Regions from separate parts of the Billgrantia tianxiuensis genome, predicted to be linked through region 3. Evidence: riboswitches for the same ligand, from Rfam matches in the RefSeq annotation. Region 3 holds a riboswitch; each other region holds the start of a gene.
What was found. Region 3 has a riboswitch for cobalamin ahead of EKK97_RS01105 (TonB-dependent receptor domain-containing protein). Riboswitches for the same ligand answer to the same signal wherever they lie in the genome.
Positions count from the first base shown of each region.

Region 1: linked by a shared signal. The riboswitch ahead of EKK97_RS15500 (AAA family ATPase) and the one ahead of EKK97_RS01105 (TonB-dependent receptor domain-containing protein) in region 3 are both predicted to bind cobalamin.
Region 2: linked by a shared signal. The riboswitch ahead of EKK97_RS15535 (TonB-dependent receptor domain-containing protein) and the one ahead of EKK97_RS01105 (TonB-dependent receptor domain-containing protein) in region 3 are both predicted to bind cobalamin.

Region 1 is NZ_CP035042.1:3,315,946-3,322,079, forward strand. It holds gene cobW (cobalamin biosynthesis protein CobW) at 1-200, opposite strand, end outside; gene EKK97_RS15495 (cobyrinic acid a,c-diamide synthase CobB) at 197-1,585, opposite strand; gene EKK97_RS15500 (AAA family ATPase) at 1,585-3,345, opposite strand; cobalamin riboswitch at 3,492-3,697, opposite strand; gene EKK97_RS15505 (ABC transporter substrate-binding protein) at 3,912-5,066, shown strand; gene EKK97_RS15510 (FecCD family ABC transporter permease) at 5,093-6,130, shown strand; gene EKK97_RS15515 (ABC transporter ATP-binding protein) at 6,127-6,134, shown strand, end outside.
Region 2 is NZ_CP035042.1:3,325,103-3,331,236, forward strand. It holds gene EKK97_RS15530 (cobalamin-binding protein) at 1-414, opposite strand, end outside; partial or broken gene EKK97_RS15535 (TonB-dependent receptor domain-containing protein) at 461-2,313, opposite strand; cobalamin riboswitch at 2,573-2,800, opposite strand; gene EKK97_RS15540 (bifunctional adenosylcobinamide kinase/adenosylcobinamide-phosphate guanylyltransferase) at 2,853-3,281, opposite strand; gene EKK97_RS15545 (histidine phosphatase family protein) at 3,233-3,874, opposite strand; gene cobS (adenosylcobinamide-GDP ribazoletransferase) at 3,826-4,581, opposite strand; gene EKK97_RS15555 (bifunctional adenosylcobinamide kinase/adenosylcobinamide-phosphate guanylyltransferase) at 4,578-5,144, opposite strand; gene cobD (threonine-phosphate decarboxylase CobD) at 5,141-6,134, opposite strand, start outside.
Region 3 is NZ_CP035042.1:237,607-243,740, reverse strand. It holds gene EKK97_RS01110 (cobalamin-binding protein) at 1-677, opposite strand, end outside; partial or broken gene EKK97_RS01105 (TonB-dependent receptor domain-containing protein) at 724-2,569, opposite strand; cobalamin riboswitch at 2,724-2,939, opposite strand; gene hmpA (NO-inducible flavohemoprotein) at 3,465-4,637, shown strand; gene EKK97_RS01095 (hexameric tyrosine-coordinated heme protein) at 4,837-5,187, opposite strand; gene EKK97_RS23525 (efflux RND transporter permease subunit) at 5,299-6,134, opposite strand, start outside.

The sequences.
Region 1 (6,134 bases), 1.9 Mb from region 3:
CGGCCTTCTTCATTGCCCTCTTCACAGCTCAAGGCACAGCCGCGCAGCAGGCTGGAGTCGATGTCCTGCTCGCCGAACTCGTTGACGATGACGGCGATGCGCTTGCCGGTGACCTGGCGCAGCATGGCGGCCAGTAGGGTGGTCTTGCCGCTGCCCAGGAAGCCGGTCACCACCGTGGCGGGGATCTTGTTCAGGTTCATCCTTGGGACTCCTCGGGGGTAAGGGAATGAGTCTCTAAAGCGCTTGCCGGCTGCCCGCTCGCCATGAGCAGCCGGGCCAGGGCGTCGGGGTTGTCGGGAAAGAACAGATGCAGGTAGCTGGCCGTGAGGCCGCGCTGGCGATAGATCGCCTCGCCCGGCGCGGGGTGGCGCTGACGCCGGCAGAAGGCGATGGGCGCCGGCGTGCCTTCCGCCACCGAGCGGTGATGCGCGTGGCCTCGCACCGGCCCCTCCGGCAGCTCGGCGGTCTGCATGCCCTGGCAGCCGCGGCGGCCGCGCATGGCGCCGTGGCCCGGCAGCAGCCCCAGCAGGGTGTGGGTCTCGCCGTCGATGTCGGTCAGACTCTCCAGGCAGTAGAGCAGGCCGCCGCACTCGGCGAGGATCGGCTTGTCGGCGGCGAAGAAGCGGCGCAGCTCGTCGCGCATCGACGCGTTCGCCGCCAGTTGGGCGGCGTGCAGCTCGGGGTAGCCGCCCGGCAGCCACAGCGCATCGCAGGGGGGCAGGTGGCGGTCGGCCAGGGGCGAGAAGAAGCGCAGAGTCGCCCCCATGCGCTCCAGCAGATCCAGGTTGGCCTGGTAGATGAAGCTGAAGGCCGCGTCCCGGGCCACGCCGATGACCCGTCCCTGCAGCGAGGGCATGGGCGGCTCGGCGGCCTGCCGCGGCGCCTCGAAGGTGACCGGCGGCAGCTGCAGCAGCGCCTCCGCCAGCCCTTCGGCATCCAGCGCCCTGGCGCCGGCCTCGAAGCGCAGCTCCAGCTCGGCGCGGATCTCGTCGGCCTGCACCAGTCCCAGGTGGCGTTCCGGCAGGGTCAGCGCGCCGTCCCGCGCCACCGCGGCCAGCAGCGGAATCTCGGCAGGCAGTGCGGACTCGATCAGCTCACGGTGGCGCTGCGAGGCGCAGGCGTTGGCGATCAGCCCGGCGATGAGGATGTCGTCGCGAAAGCCCGCCAGGCCGGCCACCAGCGCCGCGGCGGTCTGGGCCATGCCCTTGACGTCCATGACGATGACCAGCGGCAGGCCGAACAGGGCGGCCAGGTCGGCGCTGGAGGGCTCGCCGTCGAACAGCCCCATGGCGCCCTCCACCAGGATCAGATCCGCCTCGCAGGCCGCCTCGAAGAAGCGCTGGCGGCAGTAGGTCTCCCCCGCCATCCACAGATCGAGCTGATCCACCGGCCGGCCAGAGGCCTGGGCCAGGATCTGAGGGTCGAGGTAGTCCGGCCCGGTCTTGAACACCCGCACCACCTTGCCGCGGTTGCGCAGCAGCCGGGCCAGCGCCGCGGTCAGCGTGGTCTTGCCCTGGCCCGAGGCCGGTGCGGCGATGAACAGCGCGGGACAGGCTGCGCTCGTCCGCTCGACAGGTTCCTGCATCACGCCTGGCCTCCTGGCCATGAACGGCCCGCCGACAGCGGCAGGCGACAATAGCGGGCGCCGAGCTGCTCGGCGATGGTCTCGCCCCGCCCCCGCCTGACGGCGGCCTGCTCGGTATCGACGACCAGGCAATCGCCCAGCGCCGGCAGGCCGGCCAGGGATTGCCGGGTGCGGCCGTCGGTGATCAGGTAGGTGCGTATTCGCAGGTCGGCCTCCTGCCGCCGCCACTGGCGAATCAACCGCGCCGCCTGCAACACGACCTGGCGCAGCGGCGTACCGCCGCCCCCGTCGGCGCTGTCGAGCCGCTCACGCAGCGCCTTGGGCGCACGGCGGCGCAGCAGGATCGGCGTGACACCGTCATTGCCGAAGCCGAGCACGGCCATTTGCTCGCGGGCGGCATAGGCCTGCCGGGCCAGTTGCTCGACCAGCCCCTTGGCCCGCCCCAGCAGTTGCCGCCCCAGGGTCGAGGCGGAGGTATCCAGCAGCACCAGATGAACCGTCGGCGGGACGATTCGCGCCTGGCGATACTGCAGTCGGCGCCAGGGCCAGCGACCGCGATTGGCAATCAGGGTGGCGAACCAGTCCGGCCGGGGCGATGCCTGGTAGGAGCGACGCTGATGGCCCCGACGCCTGGCCGCTGGCATCGGGGGAACCATGACGCCATCGGGTCCACGCTCATGGGCGACAATGTCCGACAGGCTCGGGGCCGGCACGCTGACGCTTTTCTGCGCTACCGGCGGCATGGCGCCCCACTGCCCCTGGCCGCTCGAGCCTGACGTGCCGCCACCGGGACCTGCCGGCCCGCTCGACGCAGGTGGTGTACCGGAGCTTGGCGTACCGGAGCTTGGCGGCGGCGGTGGCGGATTATGGTCCGGGTGCCTGACGGGCTCCTGGGTAGGCGGCGAAGTCCGCCGATGCGCCAGCACCCAGGGCCCGACGACATCCAGATCCTCCCTGGCCACGGCAGCGGCGCCGCGCCAGGCGGCGTGGGCCTGGGCCGCACGATGCCAGGTCACGTCCGCCCGCAGCCCTTCGACGCCGGCCGCCTGACAACCCAGCGCGATGTGCTCGTAAACCCATGCCTCGCTGACGATCTCCGGCAGCGCCGACTGGGCACGCCGGATACGCTGGGTCAGCGCTGCCTGGGCCTCGGCGTGACGTGCCACATAGCCCTGGGGGTCGCGGTCGAAGGCTTCGCGTTGCTGCACGATGGCGATGCGCTCTTCCACGCTGACCGAGGCGTGCTGCTCGAGGCAGAGGCCGAAACGATCGAGCAGCTGCGGGCGCAGCTCGCCTTCGTCCGGGTTCATGGTGCCGATCAGGCGGAAACGCGCGGGATGGGAATGGCTGACACCGTCGCGCTCGACGACGTTGGTACCGCTGGCGGCCACGTCGAGCAGCAGGTCCACCAGCGAGTCCGGCAGCAGGTTGACTTCGTCGACGTAGAGCACGCCGCCGTGCGCCTTGGCCAGCAGCCCCGGCTGGAAGGCCGCCTCGCGCTCGGCGAGTACCCGCTGCAGGTCCAGGCTACCAGTCAGGCGCTCCTCGCTGGCCCCCAGGGGCAGGGTGACGAAGGGCGGCCGACGCCCTTCGCCATCGTCAGGCAGGATCGCCGCCAGGGCCCGCGCCAGGGTGGATTTCGCACTGCCACGCGGCCCGCTGATCAGCACCCCGCCGAGCCGGGGGTGGATGGCGTTGAGCAGCAGCGCGGTCTTGAGTTCTGTCAGGCCGACCACGGCGGCGAAGGGAAACTCGCTCACGGGAGCCTCGCCATGCACCGGCTGGACAGGCAGCGGCACACGGCCGACAAGGCATCGGTCGTAAACGGCGACAACCCCGCGGGAGGGGCGGATAGAGCGAACGTAGACACGGCATCTCCTCGGTGCCCACCGCACCGTTACGGGATGATGATGGATTGATGGGCCGGTCTCCGGGCTCGAGGAGGACGCCAGAACGACGTCGAAGCCTGCACCTTCCCAGCACAATGCCAGTGGTTCCTGCAGGCGACTCACTCATTACCGTTGCGGGGGCAGCGATGGAATTGGCCTACGGCCTCACCATACTTCCCGATTATCCCCTAGACACAGGGGCACCCATTTCAGTCGGACCATCGTAAAGGAACTGCCGCAACCAGCGCAATGCGTAGCGTGCCCTGGCCTGACCTCAGTGCCTGCGGTGGCTGATTGCACAGCAAACTCTCTCGCAATCGACTGAAAACTCTAGATTTCACAGGTAGGAAAAAGCTTCTCCGTGCAGCGCCAAGACGCTACGGAAACCTCAACCTCGAAGGAAATTTTGGGGTTGTATTTTACCGCAGGTTTGAATCATGATCCTCGCCATTCGCACACGGCATCTCAGGCCAATGGCAGTGAATCCACGGCCGGCGCGAGGACAGAGATGGCAGCAATGCCGGGTTTCACGCCAAATCATCCGAAGAATTCTCCCAGATTCCGGACACCGACCAATGAAAATCGCTCGCCATTTCCTGCTTCCATTATCGCTAATTCCCGCCTCATTCGCCATGGCAAGCGATACGGAATATCCATTGACCCTTACCAATTGTGGCACGGAAATCAGTTTCTCTTCCGCTCCTGAAGGCGTCGTTACCGTTGGACAGTCCGCCACCGAGATTCTCTATTCCCTGGGCCTTTCCGATCGGGTGCTCGGCACCTCGGTCTGGTTCAATCCCGTGCTGCCTGAGTTCAGCGAGGTCAACGCCGGCATCGAACGGCTGGCCGACAATGACCCGAGCTTCGAAGCCGTGGTGAATCGTCGACCGCAGCTCGTCGCGGCCCAGTACGAGTGGCATGTAGGACCCACCGGCAGCGTGGCGAGTCGCGAACAGTTCCACGAGTTGGGTATCGCCACTTATGTGATGCCCGCCGACTGCGACACAAAGGACAACAGCACCGGGGGCGACGGCACCCGTACCGCCGCCTTCTCCCCCACGCACGTCTACAAAGGCATCACCGAGCTGGCTGCCATTTTCGATGTGCAGGAAGCCGGCAAAGCCCTGGTGACCGATCTCGAAGCTCGTGAAGCCGACGCCATTGCCAAGGCCGAAAGCCTGGAACTTCCTCCAGATCTGTCGGCAGTATTCTGGTTCTCTTCTCCCGATAGCTCGGTGGATCCTTACGTGGCAGGCCGGCTCGGCTCCCCCGGTTACATGATGGAGAAACTCGGTATTCAGAACGTCATTCAATCCGATGAAGAATGGCCTATCGTCGGTTGGGAAGCCATTGCCCGCTCCGACCCTGACCTGATCGTGATAGCGCGCATGGATCGCCGGCGCTTTCCCGCTGACGATATCGAAGAAAAGCTGAATTTCCTGCATAGCGATCCGGTGACCCGGGAGATGACGGCGGTGAAGAACGGCAACATCATCGAGATGGATGCTCATGCAATGAGTGCCACCATGCGCACGATCTTTGGCCTGGAAATGCTGGCCGATTCCTTGACGACACTCTCCTTCGAACGATGAATCTGGCCGCAGCAGTGCAGTTACCAATGGTTTTTCGATGGCGCTGGGTCTGGCTCGCGCCATCGACGCTGTTCCTGGCCGTGATGGCCGGCACCGCGATCGGCGAAACGGCGATTCCGCTGGAGACCATTCTCAAGGTATTGGCGAACCGGCTGTGGGGAGCGGAGCATGCCGTCGACCGAATCGACGCCGGCATCATCTGGAATTACCGGCTCAGCCGCGCCATCCTCGCCGCCTGTTGCGGTGCCGGGCTGGCCTTGTCCGGCGTCGTCCTGCAAGCCCTGCTGCGCAACCCGCTGGCCGACCCTTTCCTGATGGGAATTTCCGCCGGCGCCTCGACCGGCGCCGTGGCGGTCACCATCGCCGGACTCGGTGCCGGCGTCGTGACGCTCTCGCTCGGCGCCTTTGCCGGTGCGGGGCTGGCGTTCTCCCTGGTGGTACTGCTCGCCCGTGCCGCCGGCAGCGGCACCGGGGGTGGGCGCAGCGCCCAGGCCGCAGGTGCCATCATTCTGGCCGGTATCGCCGGGTCGCAGCTGTTCAATGCCCTTACCGCCTTCATCATTGCCAAGTCGGCGAATGCCGAACAGGCCCGGGGCATCATGTTCTGGCTGATGGGCAACCTCTCGGGGGTGCGCTGGGACGACGTCACCCTGGGCCTGCCCGCCGCCCTGGGCGGCCTGCTGGTGTGCCTATGGTATCGGCGCGCCCTGGACGCCTTCACCTTCGGTGCCGACAGCGCCGCCTCGATGGGCATCGCCGTGCGCCGCGTGCGGGCGATCCTGATCGCCGTCATGGCGCTGGTGACGGCAACGATGGTGTCGATGGTCGGCGCCATCGGCTTCGTGGGGCTGGTGATTCCTCATGCCATGCGCTTTCTGGTGGGCAACCGCCACACCCGGCTGATACCGGCATCGGCGTTGGCCGGCGCCGTGTTCCTGATCGGCGCCGACATCATCTCGCGCGTCATCGTGCCGGGGCAGGTGCTGCCGATCGGCGTGGTCACGGCCCTGGTCGGGGCGCCGGCTTTCGCCGTCATTCTGATTCGTGGGACGAGAAGACGATGAAACT
Region 2 (6,134 bases), 1.9 Mb from region 3:
CAGCGCCAGACGCTCGACGGCGCTGGAAACTCCCTCGAAGTCCCGCGGCTCGATGTAGAACACCGGCATGCCCAGCGCCTCGATGGTCTCGAGCTGCTCGGGAGGGTTGCCGGTCATCCAGCCGATCACCAGGTCGGGGGTCAGCGTCACCAGGGTCTCCAGATCCATGCGGGTATGGCTGCCCACCGACGGTACGTCCCTGGCTTCGGGCGGATAGTCGCTGAAGGCCACCACCGCCACCACCTTCTCCCCCGCCCCGGCGGCGTAGACCAGCTCGGTGGCACCGGGCGAGAGCGCGGCGATGCGCTCGGCAGGCTGGTCAAGACACACCTCACGGTCGCGGTCGTCGATGGCGCACAGCGAACCGGCACGCGCCTCGCCGGCCACCGGCCCCGACAGGGCCAGTGCCAGCAAGGCACAGGAAAATGCAGCGGGGCCAAGGGCCCCGCCGAATCGACCCTTACTGGCCGAAGTGGACACTGACGAAGGCCGCACGGCCGGCGTTGAGGTAGTCACGGGAAGTTTCGTACTCCTTGTCCAGGGCGTTCTCCACCGTCAGGCGAGCCGACCACAGCGGGGCGAACTGCCACCCGGCGCGCAGGTTGACCAGCCCGAAGCCACCGATGCGATCCTGGTTCTCGGCATCATTGTAGCGATACCCCTGAACGATCCAGGAGCCGCCCAGCGACCACTCGCCCAGCTCGCGATCCACGTCGAAACGTGCGCTCTGGCTGGCCCGGCGCTGGATACGATTGCCCGCATTGGCTCCGCTACGATTTTCCGGATCGATCCAGGTCAGGGCCGTCTGCAAGGTCCAGTGCTGGAGTTCGACACCTGTCGCGAGTTCGATACCTCGAATACGGGCCTCGTTGACATTCATGGGGGTCCAGCGGAACGGGTCGGCGGGGTCGGGCGTCCAGGCGATGAGATCGTCGATATCGCTCTGGTAAACGGCCAGATCCCAGAAGCCGCTGCGATACTGGCCTCTGGCACCCAGCTCGAAGGTACGGGAAGTCTCGGCATTGACGTCCGGATTGCCCTCGCTGCCCCACTCGTCCCGGTAGTAGAGATCATTGAACGTAGGCGCGCGGAAGGCAGTGCCGTAGCTGGCGCGGAGCGTATGGTGAGCGTCGAACTCGAACCCAGTGCGATGCCCCCGGTCAGTTCCCGACCAAAGGCTTCGTTGTCATCGTGACGCAAACTCGCCTGGACCGAGAAGGGGTCGAAGTCGAGCAGCGCTTGGGCATACACGGCGACATTGTCGCGGCTTTCCTCGACGAAATCGTCGGTCGCCTCGATGGCATCATGCATGTACTCGGAGCCTACCACCAGCTGATGGGGGCCGAAATCCAGGGTATTGTCCCAGCGAGCCGCCCGGCTGCGCGTATCGAAAAAGCTGGTGCCGGTGGGGTAGCTCGTATCCTGCTCATCGCGGGATTCACTCAGTGTGAGACGGCTACGCCAGGTGTCGGTGAACGGGATTTCGCCATAGATGCCGGCGACCTGTTGGACAAAGTCCGTATCGGACGGCGCCCCGAAGCGATCGAACTCCGTGTTGCCACGGGTACGCAATGCCAGCACACCTACTTCCACTTCATTTTCGAAAGTATGGGCAATACGCGCCAGCGCTGACGTGTTGTCGTACCCCTTGTCCTCGCTATCACGACGTACCGGCGTTCCATCGGTGGTGAAATGACTGCCGGCAAAGCTGTAGCGTGTGCCGCCGCTGCTACCGGAGAGCCCGGCGCTGTAGCGCTGGGTGTTGAAGGAGCCGCCGCCCACCGAGACGCGTGGGTGCGGACCGCCCTCCTGCGCTTCATGAGTGAACAGCTGCACCACGCCGCCCACCGCATCGGCCCCGTAGAGGCTGCCCCGCGGGCCACGCACGATCTCGGCGCGCTGGAACATGCGCGGGTCGAGGAACTGCCAGGCCGCGCCGCCCGCCGTCGCCGAACGCAGGCGAATGCCGTCGATCATCAGCAGCGTCGACTCGTTGCCGGTACCCCGCAGGTAGACGCTGCTGTTCTTGCCGAAGCTGCCGTTGGTGATGACGTCCACCCCCGGCTGACCGCGCAGCATATCGGTAACGCTGGTGGGATCCTGCCGGCGCAGGGTGGCCTCGTCGAGCACGGTCACCGAGGAGAGCGTCTCGTCGGCGGTACGCGGCGCCAGGGTAGCGGTGATCACCATCGGGTTGAGCGCGACGGTGTCGGTTTCTTCGGCGGTGGTGGCCTGGGCCTGAACGGCCAGAGGAAGCGCTGCCAGGCCGAAGGCGGCCAGGCCCTGCGCGGCCAGGTGATGTCTGGTTTTCATTTCGATTCCCTTGCTCGCCGTGCCTACCCGCACGGTCTTCTAGGCGAAGCCGGGATGGCGTGAAGGGGATCGAGAAAGGGAGAGGTGCGGCCCTGCCTCGAGGTAGCCCACCGCAACCCGGCATGAGGGAAACACCTACAAATGCCTGCGCGAGCGAATCGCTGCGTTGCGCGCTGCTCAAAATCCTCACCTATACCACATAGGCTCCGGTTTTTGCGCTGCGTGCGCCTTGCGCTTCATCCCGCTCGGCGATTTGTAAGATGTTTCCCGCTCTCAGGCCGGTCTCCGGGCTGACGAGTGAAGCGCCGACTACACGCTTCGGGTCCATCGCCTTCCCATGCAAAGCACAGTGGCGTGATGATGGACCTGCACTCGATCACCGTTGCGGGGCAGCGTCGGAATGCGCCTCTTCGACTTGCAAAGAGGACCACCGACTTCCCGTTTAACCTCGATAGGACAATGAGGCGCCTGAGAGTGGGCGTAAGCTAACAACAGCGCCGACGAACGTCAACGCACCGTTGCGCTCAGGCTGATATAGATCAACAACTTAGCTCTTTCACCAGTCCGTTCCATACGTACCACACCCGCTCGCAGCGGGCCGCGGTATCCTGGGCCAGCCAGCCGTTGAGGTCGCGCAGGCGCCTGTTATCCAGGCCGAGCGGCACGATACCGCGGCCCATCTCGAGCAGGATCAGCACCGCCTGGCCGCCCTGTTCGGCCTCCCAGGCCCGCAGCGCATCGAGCTCCCGCACCATGGCCTGGCGCAGCCGGTCGTCGTCGGGCTCGGCGGCGAGCCGCTCGCCGATCCAGCGCTCCCAGCCCTCCAGCACCAGGCATGCGGTGTCGGCAACCGAAGGCCACGCCTCGAGCCGGTCTCGCGCATGGGCGGAGTGCCAATGCGGGGCGTCGAAGCGTTGCCTTACGACGCCGCGCTTGCCGGCGCAGGTACCGCCGATGAAGAGCTGCATTGCCAGCGCCCTCCGTCATGAGTGAAGGTGAATCGGCGCCCCTCGGCCTGAACGACGCCGCCCTCCCAGAAGCCGATGCCCTCGAAGCGGCGGCGCAGCTCGCGAATCACGCCGCCATGGCAGACCACCAGCACGCGATGGTGGTCGTGTGGCGAGCAGCCGTTCACGAGGTCGGCGAACCAGTCGTCGAGCCGCTGGCGCAGCTCGGCGGTGGATTCGCCGCCGGGCGGCGGCTGCTGGCCTTCGCTGTCGATCCAGGCGCGATAGAAGGGCTGCGACTTCAGCTCATCATAGGTGCGCCCCTCGTAGTCGCCGAAGTCGAGCTCGCGCAGGCGCGCATCGAAGTGCGTCGGCCAGGCCCGCTCGCGCCCTTCGACCACGTGCGCCAGGGTCTGCCGGCAGCGGGTCAAATCGCTGCAGTGCACGGCATCGAAGGTTTGCTCCTCCAGCGCCTCGCGCAGCCGGTCGAGACCAGGCAAGGCCTCGGGCAGCAGCAGCGGGATGTCGCGCTGCCCCTGGTAGCGACGCTCGCGATTCCACTGCGTCACCCCGTGACGAACGACCACCAGCTCCAGGCGACCAGCAGCAGCCATAGCTCTCCTCCCTCGATTGCGGTTCCGACGATATCGCCGTTGATGCCCTTGAAGGCGCGCAGCATGCCCCAGGCATAGAGCATCAGGAACGGCGCCAGTGCAAGGCACAGCCACACGCCTCCCGGCACCAGTGCGGCCAGCGGCAGCAGCGGCAGCGCCGCAAGCCAGAGATCGCGCGGTGAAAGATCGCGCTTCCAGCTGGCGGCCATGCCCTCGGGCCGCGCCGCCGGGGCCAGCACCAGCAGCGCCACGGCAGAAAAGCGCCCCAGCCCCAGGATCATCACCAGCAGCAGCAGGCTGGCGCCGGCTTGGAGCAGCACGAACAGCAGCGCAGCCTTCCACAGCAGCAGGAACACCAGCGCCAGGATGCCGAAGCTGCCCACATGGGGATCCTTCATGATCTCCCACTTGCGCTCCAGCGGCGCGTTGCTGCCCAGGGCGTCGGCCACGTCCATCAGGCCGTCCAGGTGCAGCCCGCCGGAGAGCGCCACCCACAGCGTGAGCAGGGCCAGCGCCAGCAGCGGCGCGGGCAGCAGGTTCTCGAGCAGCGCGGCTGTCGCCAGCAGGCCGCCGAGCAGCATGCCCACCAGCGGATAGCATCGCACCGCCCAGCGCCGGGTGGCCGGCGTCCAGGGGCAGGCGAACGGCAGCGGCAGGCGGGTGAGGAACTGCAGCGCCAGCACCAGGCCAAAGGCGGCGTCTTTCATGAGCGCTCCTCACCACGGCGTTTCCACACCTGCGGCAGCCCGGCCATCACCTGGATCACCTCATCCGCCTCCTGTGCCACCAGGCGGTGGACTCGCTGCAGAAAGGCCAGGTAGCGCCATACTTCGGCGTCCTCAGGGGGCATGCCCTCGTTGACGTCGTTGGAGACGATCACCAGCGCCACGTCGCGTCGCCGGGCCTCGGCCAGCAGGCGCTCGATCATGGCGATGCCCTGCACCTCGGCGAGCTCGCTGGCATGACTGGCATGCTCGCTGGAATAGAGCAGTTGGCTGGCCCACAGGGTCAGGCAGTCGAGCAACAGCGTGCTGCCGGTCTCCACCCGCTCGAGGGCGGCGATGAGATCCACCGGCTCCTCCAGGGTGATCCAGCCCTCGCCCCGGGCTTGCCGATGGCGACCGATGCGGGCCTGCCACTCGTCGCTGCCGCTCATGGCGGTCGCCAGGTAGTAGCGGGCCCCGCCCCGCTCGGCCTGCCAGCGCCGCGCCAGGGCTTCGGCATGGGTGCTCTTGCCGGAGCGCGCCCCGCCGCTGATGAAAGCGATCATGGATGTCTCCAACGCGCGATGGCCTCGACCAGCGCCCGGTTCTCCGGCCGCGAGCGCACCGCCACCCGCAGCCAGGCGCCCTCGAGGCCGATGAAATGGTGGGTATGACGGACGAGAATGCCGCCGCGCGCCAGGTGTTCCAGCAGCGCCGGCATCGACCCGCCGCGAGCATCCTGGAGCCGAGCATCCCTGAACAACAGGAAGTTGGCGTGGGACGGCACGACGTCGAGCCCCAGCGCCGCGAGCTCGCCCTGCAGCCAGGGGCGCTCGGCGTCGAGCCAGGCGCGGGTTCGCGCAAGATAGTCCCGGTCCGCCAACAGCGGCGCGACCAACCCCGCCGCCAGAGCGTTGACGCTCCACGGCGGCTGCAACTCGGCAATAGCGTTTACCGCTGCGGCTGAGCCCAGCAGGTAGCCCAGCCGCAGGCCGGGAATGGCGTAAAGCTTGGTCATCGAGCGCAGCAGCAGCAGGTTGTCGAAGCGAGCCAGCAGCGGCGTGAGTCGCTCGTCCGGCGTGACGAAATCGACGAACGCCTCGTCCACCACCAGCATGGCGCCGTGGCTACGGCCCGTCGCCAGCAGGCGCTCGACGACCCCGCGCTCGATCAGCGTTCCGGTGGGGTTGTTGGGGCGACACAGGAACAGCGCGCCGGCATCGCGCATGGCCTCATCGGCACGTGCCTCATCCAGCGCAAAACTGCCCGGCGCCAGCTCGACATGCTCCACGGCGATGCCGTAGTGGCGGCAGGCCCGCTCATACTCGCCGAAGGTGGGCTGCACGATCGCGGCCCGACGCACCCCCTGCCTGGCCAGCAGCGCCGCAGCGAGGAAGATCGCCTCGGCGCCGCCGTTGGTGAGCCTTACCTGCTTGGGCCCGAGCCCTTCGCTCATGGCGATAGCGTCTCGCGCCTCGCAATAGTCAGGGTCGGGATAGACGGCGAGTTCCGTCACGCAGGCGGCGAGCCGCTGCGCCAGCCAGGGCGGCGGCCCC
Region 3 (6,134 bases):
GCCAATATCGCCTCGGGGTCGGCGTCGAGCACCGACTCGTCGCCGATGCGCGGCACCAGGCGCTCAAGGTCGCCGAAAACGTTGACGCCACCGCAGGCGGTCAGCACCGAGCCGATCAGGTGCGCGTCGTTGACGGTCATCAGCGGCTCGTCCCACACCTGATAGAAGACGCGCACCGGTGCTCGCCCGGCATAGCGTTCTCGAAGCTCGATCATGCCGTCGCGAAAGCGCCTCGCCTCGCGATCCGCGGCATCGGCTGTGCCGGCCAGGCGTCCCAGGCGCTCGATGGCGCTGGCCACGCCCTCGAAGGACCGCGGCTCGAGGTAGAACACCGGCAGGCCGAGCGCCTCCAGCATCTCCAGCTGCTCGGAGGGATTGCCGGTCACCCAGCCGATCACCAGTGTGGGCCGCAGGGCGACGAGGCGCTCCATGTCGATGCGCGTATGGCTGCCCAGCGAAGGCACCGCCTGGGCCTGCGGCGGGTAGTCGCTGAAGTCCACTACGGCCACTACCTGGTCACCGGCCCCGGCGGCATAGACCAGCTCGGTCGCACCGGGCGACAGCGCGGCGATGCGACCGGCGGGCACCGGCAGACACACCTCGCGGTCGCGGTCGTCGGTGGCGCAGAGCGAATCGGCATACGCCTCGCCGGCCGCCGGCCCCGACAGGGCCAGCAAGGCGCTGAAACCTACGGCGGGGCCAACGGCCCCGCCGAACCGGCCGCTACTGGCCAAAGTGGACACTGACGAAGGCCGCACGACCGGCGTTGAGGTAGTCATCGCCATCGAAGAAACGTGTCGTGACATACTCTTTATCAATGGCATTCTCCACAGTCAGTCGAGCCGACCACAGCGGTGCAAACTGCCAGCCGGCACGCAGATTGACCAGCCCGAAGCCACCGATTCGATCCGTGTTGGCGGCATCTTCGTAGCGATAGCCCTGCAGAACCCAGGAGCCCCCAGGAACCACTCGCCCAGCTCACGATCCACGTCGAAGCGGGCGCTCTGACTGGAACGGCGCCTAAGACGATTTCCGGTAGCCCGATCTTCAGGGTCGGTGTAGGTCGCGGCGGCAGCTAACGTCCAATCATCTACCTCAGCGCCCACGGAGAGTTCGACGCCACGGATACGCGTAGTGGGTACGTTCGTTGTCGGCTGCCCCATTTGCTGCCAGACGATCAGGTTGTCAATATCGGTCTGATAGATTGCGGCATCCCAGAACCAGCGCACATATTGGCCACGTACTCCGAGCTCCACCGTTTTGGATGTTTCCGCTTCTAACTCGGGATTGCCAAACCCCGGCCAATAAAGGTCGTTGAAAGTTGGCGCCTTGAAGGCGGTGCCATAGCTGGCTCGCAGGGTATGGTGGGAATTGATGTCATACCCCAGCGCCAGGCTACCGGTAATCTCGTCACCGTAGGCTTCGTTATCGTCATAACGCAGGCTGGCTTGAACGGCTAACGGTTCGAAATCGAGTAGCGCCTGGCCGAAAACGGCCTTGTTATCACGCTCCTCGATGTCATAAGGACCATCCCATGGCATATTCCCCGTGACACTACCGGCCACGCTATCGTTCATATACTCCGCACCGATAATCAACTCATGCCCCCTGAAGTCAGCGTGTTCTCCCAGCGGGCCGTGCGTGTCTGCGTATCAAGGATAGACCCCCAGAAGTGGTTGACGCTTTCATCGCGCGCTTCGCTCAGCGTCAAGCGACTACTCCAGCTGTCAGTTACCGGCAGTTCTCCATAAATTCCCGCCACCTGCTGCATATAATCAGTCGTGGCCATGGAGCCGCTCTCGTCATACTCCGTGGTACCGCGGGCTCTCAGCGCCAGAAATCCCACTTCTGCGCCGCTATCGAAGGTGTGCGACATTCGCGCCAGCGCAGAGGTGTTGTCGTACCCCATATCCTCACCACCACGACGCACCGGCGTGCCATCGGTGGTGAAGTGGCTGCCGGCAAAGCTGTAGCGGGTACCGCCGCTACTGCCGGAGAGTCCTGCACTGTATCGCTGGGTATCGAAGGAGCCGCCGCCTGCAGAGATGCGCGGGTGCGGGCCGCCCTCCTGAGCGTCATGGGTGAAGAGCTGCACCACGCCGCCTACCGCGTCGGCGCCGTAGAGGCTGCCCCGCGGGCCGCGCACGATCTCGGCGCGCTGGAACATGCGCGGGTCGAGGTACTGCCACGCAGGGCCGCCATCCGTAGCGGAGCGCAGGCGAATGCCGTCGATCATCAGCAGACTCTGGTTATTCGAGGTGCCGCGAATCGACACGCTGCTCTGTTTGCCGAAGCTGCCGTTGGAGCTGACGTCCACCCCGGGCTGGCCGCGCAGCAGATCGGTGACGCCGGTGGGGTCCTGGCGGCGTAGGGTCGTCTCGTCGAGCAGCGTAACGGAGGCCAGCGATTCGTCGGCGGTACGCGGCGCTAAGGTGGCGGTGATTACCAAGGGGTTGAGGTCGACGGCGATATCATCGCTGTCGGCTTCGGATTGGGCGTGAAGGCCCAGAGGAATGAGGGCCAGACCAAAGGCGGCCAGGCCACGGGAAGCGTTTCTGGTAGTGTTCATCAGTGTCCCTTGCTCGCCGTACCTGCCCGCACGGCAGTCGTGGTGCAATCACCGGGTTAGCAAGGAACGAGAAAGGGAGAACGACAGCAATAGCGCCAGCCCTGCCTCGGAGTCGCCCACCGCAACCCGGCATGAGGGAAACGCTGTCATACAGCATTTCCTGCACTCTCTGGCCGGTCTCCGGGCTGACGAGTGGACAATTAGCGTCCCAGAAGGCCACCTTCCCGTGTCAGGGCACAGTGGTGTAAGGCTTTCCTTGACTCGATTACCGTTGCGGGGGCAGCGTCGGAATGGCACGAGGCGCACCGACTTCTCGTTTCACCCCGGCGCGTCTGCGCGCGCCTAGGGCACCTGAGAGTGTCGCTAAGCTAGCAATCCGACCCCGCACGGTCAACGACAGCGGCGTGCCGGAATGCGACATGCCCTGCCATATCAAGCGGTTGACGAGCCCATGGCAGCCGAACGCCTCGTGGTCGTAACCAGCCAGCTTGATCCACAAGCACTCACGGGCTCGGTCGGGGTGCTGAGCTTCACGTTCCGAGAGACCGTGCGTTCGACCACCGACCGGGCGGCTCTGATGACGCATTCATCTGCAGCCTCCCGGAAATTGCCGGCGCCATCGAGAACAAAAAGTTGCAGGCCATGCGGGGGAGGCCGAGCTGAAGCGTGCATCAGAAGCGCTAGATATACTAAAAAAGCCACCGTGTACTAAGGGCTGACGTTCCCCGGCCCCCTGCAGGAGTGCCTTTGTAGCAGCCCTTCTTGCTTTTCGATCCTTTGCGCCCCCACGTTATGATGGGTTTGCTTTGCTCTGCGACAATTCGCCTCAGGTTCGCGCACCAAATAACAAGTATTTTACATGATTATTATAATTTCCCCGACGAAGGAGACCCTCATGCTCACCTCACAGCAGGAGCAGCTCATCGAGGCCACCGCCCCGGTGGTAGCAGAGCACCTCGATGCCATTACCCAGCGTTTCTATCCGTTGATGTTCAAGCGCTACCCCGACGTGGCCTCGCTGTTCAATGAGGCGCACCAGCAGAGCGGTGCCCAGCAACGGGCCCTGGCCGGTGCCGTATTGGCCTACGTGCAGCTGCGCCAGGATCCCGCCAGGGCGAGAGGAGTGCTGGCCACAGTGGTAGAGAAACACGTGTCGCTGGGCATTCAGCCCGACCAGTACCCCATTGTCGGCGAGTGCCTGATGGCCGCCATCGGCGAGGAGCTGGGTGACGCTCTGACGCCAGAGATCGCCGAAGCGTGGGCAGCGCTCTATGAAGAGCTGGCCGGCCTGTTGATTGAGCTGGAAGATCGTCGGTACCAGGCTTTCGCTCTGAAACCCGGTGGCTGGCGCGGTTTACGTCGATTCCGCATCGCCGCGACTCGGCAAGAAAGCGCGATGATTCGCTCCTTCGTCCTCGAGCCGGAGGACGAAGGCCCGGTAGCAGATCATGAGCCCGGCCAGTACATCGGCGTGCGACTCGGTATCGAGGGCGAGACGCTCTATCGCCACTACAGCCTCTCGGACCTGCCAAATGGCCGCACCTATCGGATCTCGATCAAGCGTGAGCCCGAGGGTCGAGCCAGCCGCTACTTTCACGACGTGCTCAACGTTGGCGACAGCGTAGACCTTCTGCCTCCGGCCGGGGAGCTTACGCTACAGGGAGGCAATGAACCGCTGCTGTTGATCAGTGGTGGAGTGGGCCAGACACCTATTCTGCCGCTGGCTCGCCAGGCGCTGGCCGAGGGTAGGCAGGTAGTCTATCTTCATGCCGCCATCGACGCCGAGCATCACGCCTTCCGGCAGGAGGTCGCCGCGATGCGCGAAGTGCATCCCTCTAAGCTCAAGGTCGTCGCCATACACGAATACGGCGACGATGCCGACCACTGCGGCCGCCTCGATCGCGAGCTACTGAGACACTACCTGCCCGCATCCAACCCGCGCTGCTACTTCGTTGGCCCCCAGGGTTTCATGAGTGCGGTGAACCAGGCCTTGGCAGAGCTCGGCGTTGAAGAGGATCGACGCCACTTTGAGCACTTCGGCCCGTCCCGCCCTATTGAAGCTGCCTGATACTCTCGCTACTAGCCCCGTCAAAGGCACAGGCCATCTTTGGCGGGGTCGAGCATTTCGCCCCATGACCCATCAGCGCCTACCGCGCTGAACACTGCATCGAGGCATCTGATGCCGTGCGCGAACAGCGCCAAGCAGAAATAGCATCCGAGCCAGATCATTCGGCTTGGAGTTAGCGATAGTGTCTTAACTGGACCGGTCACTCGCGCCAGTAGTCGTTAGCCGCAGCCACCGTCTGGAAATGGGTCGCAATGACATGCGAAATGGCAATAAGGCTGTTGGGATCTGCTGCGTACTCCGGTCGTAGCTCTTTTCGCACTTCGGCATCGGTCTGTGTCGTGGCGACACCCTTCTGCGATAGTTTCACGGCCAGGGCAAACCCCTCCCGAGGAGTTTCCGTCATGAGACTGGGCAACCACGAATCGGAGGCTGCCTGCCCCTCGTGTTCGTCCGCCGATAGGACGGCCGCACCCATCAGTAGCCCTAGGAGGCTTACGATAGCAATGCTTGCGTACCTGGTCGCGGAGGACTTCGGCGCAATGATCGTCATGGCTGGCTCCTGTTGTTTTCGTTGTGCCTTGCCGGGAGGACACTTTATAAGAAGCATTCAATCTACCTTTTCAAGACTAGAGTCTATTCCGGCCCCGTCAAGGGAAGGATTTCAGTCCTTGCTCAACTGATCCGGGAGCGGCTCCATCTCCGTTGCCTTGCCTAGCCACCCCCAGTCGTCGAACAGCACGTAGAGTGCCGGGATCACCAACAGTACGAGCACAGTAGCGCTGAGCAGGCCAAACACCACCGAGATCACCAGTGGCTTGATGGCCGCCGCCTGGGTACTGGTTTCTGCCAGCAGTGGCAGCAGCCCGGCGATGGTAGTGGTGGACGAGATCAGGATGGCGCGCAGCCGGTCGCGGCTAGCCTGGCCGGCGGCTGCAACGGCATCCAACCCACGCTCGCGATGGGTCTTGATGAAGTGGATCAGCAGGATGGCGTTGTTGACCACAATACCGGCCAGCGACGCCGCACCAATCAGCGAGGGCATGGAGAGGTAGTAGCCCATGAGCACATGGCCCCAGATGGCGCCGATGAAGGCCAGCGGGATCGAGAGCATGACGATTAGCGGCTCCACGTAACTGCGAAACTGGAAGGAGAGGATCACGAAGATCCCCACCAGGCCGATCAACAGCCCGCGGCCGATGGAGCCGCCGGTCTCGGCGGAGCTGGCCACCTGCCCCTCGAAGGAGATCGCCACATTGGGGTGGCGGGTAAGGAAAACCTCCAGCCAGCCGCTACCGGTGAGGTCATCGACGATAGCCTGGCCGCTGGCTTGGCGTGCATCCACGTTGGCTTCCACGGTGACGGTACGCCGCCCGTCGATACGGGTGATGCGCGCCCATTCGCGTCGCTCCTCGGCGTTGGCCACCACCTCCAGAGGCACCCGGAGCCCACCCGGCAGGGCGATGGTAAGGTCCGCCAGATCATCAAGGGAGCTTCTGT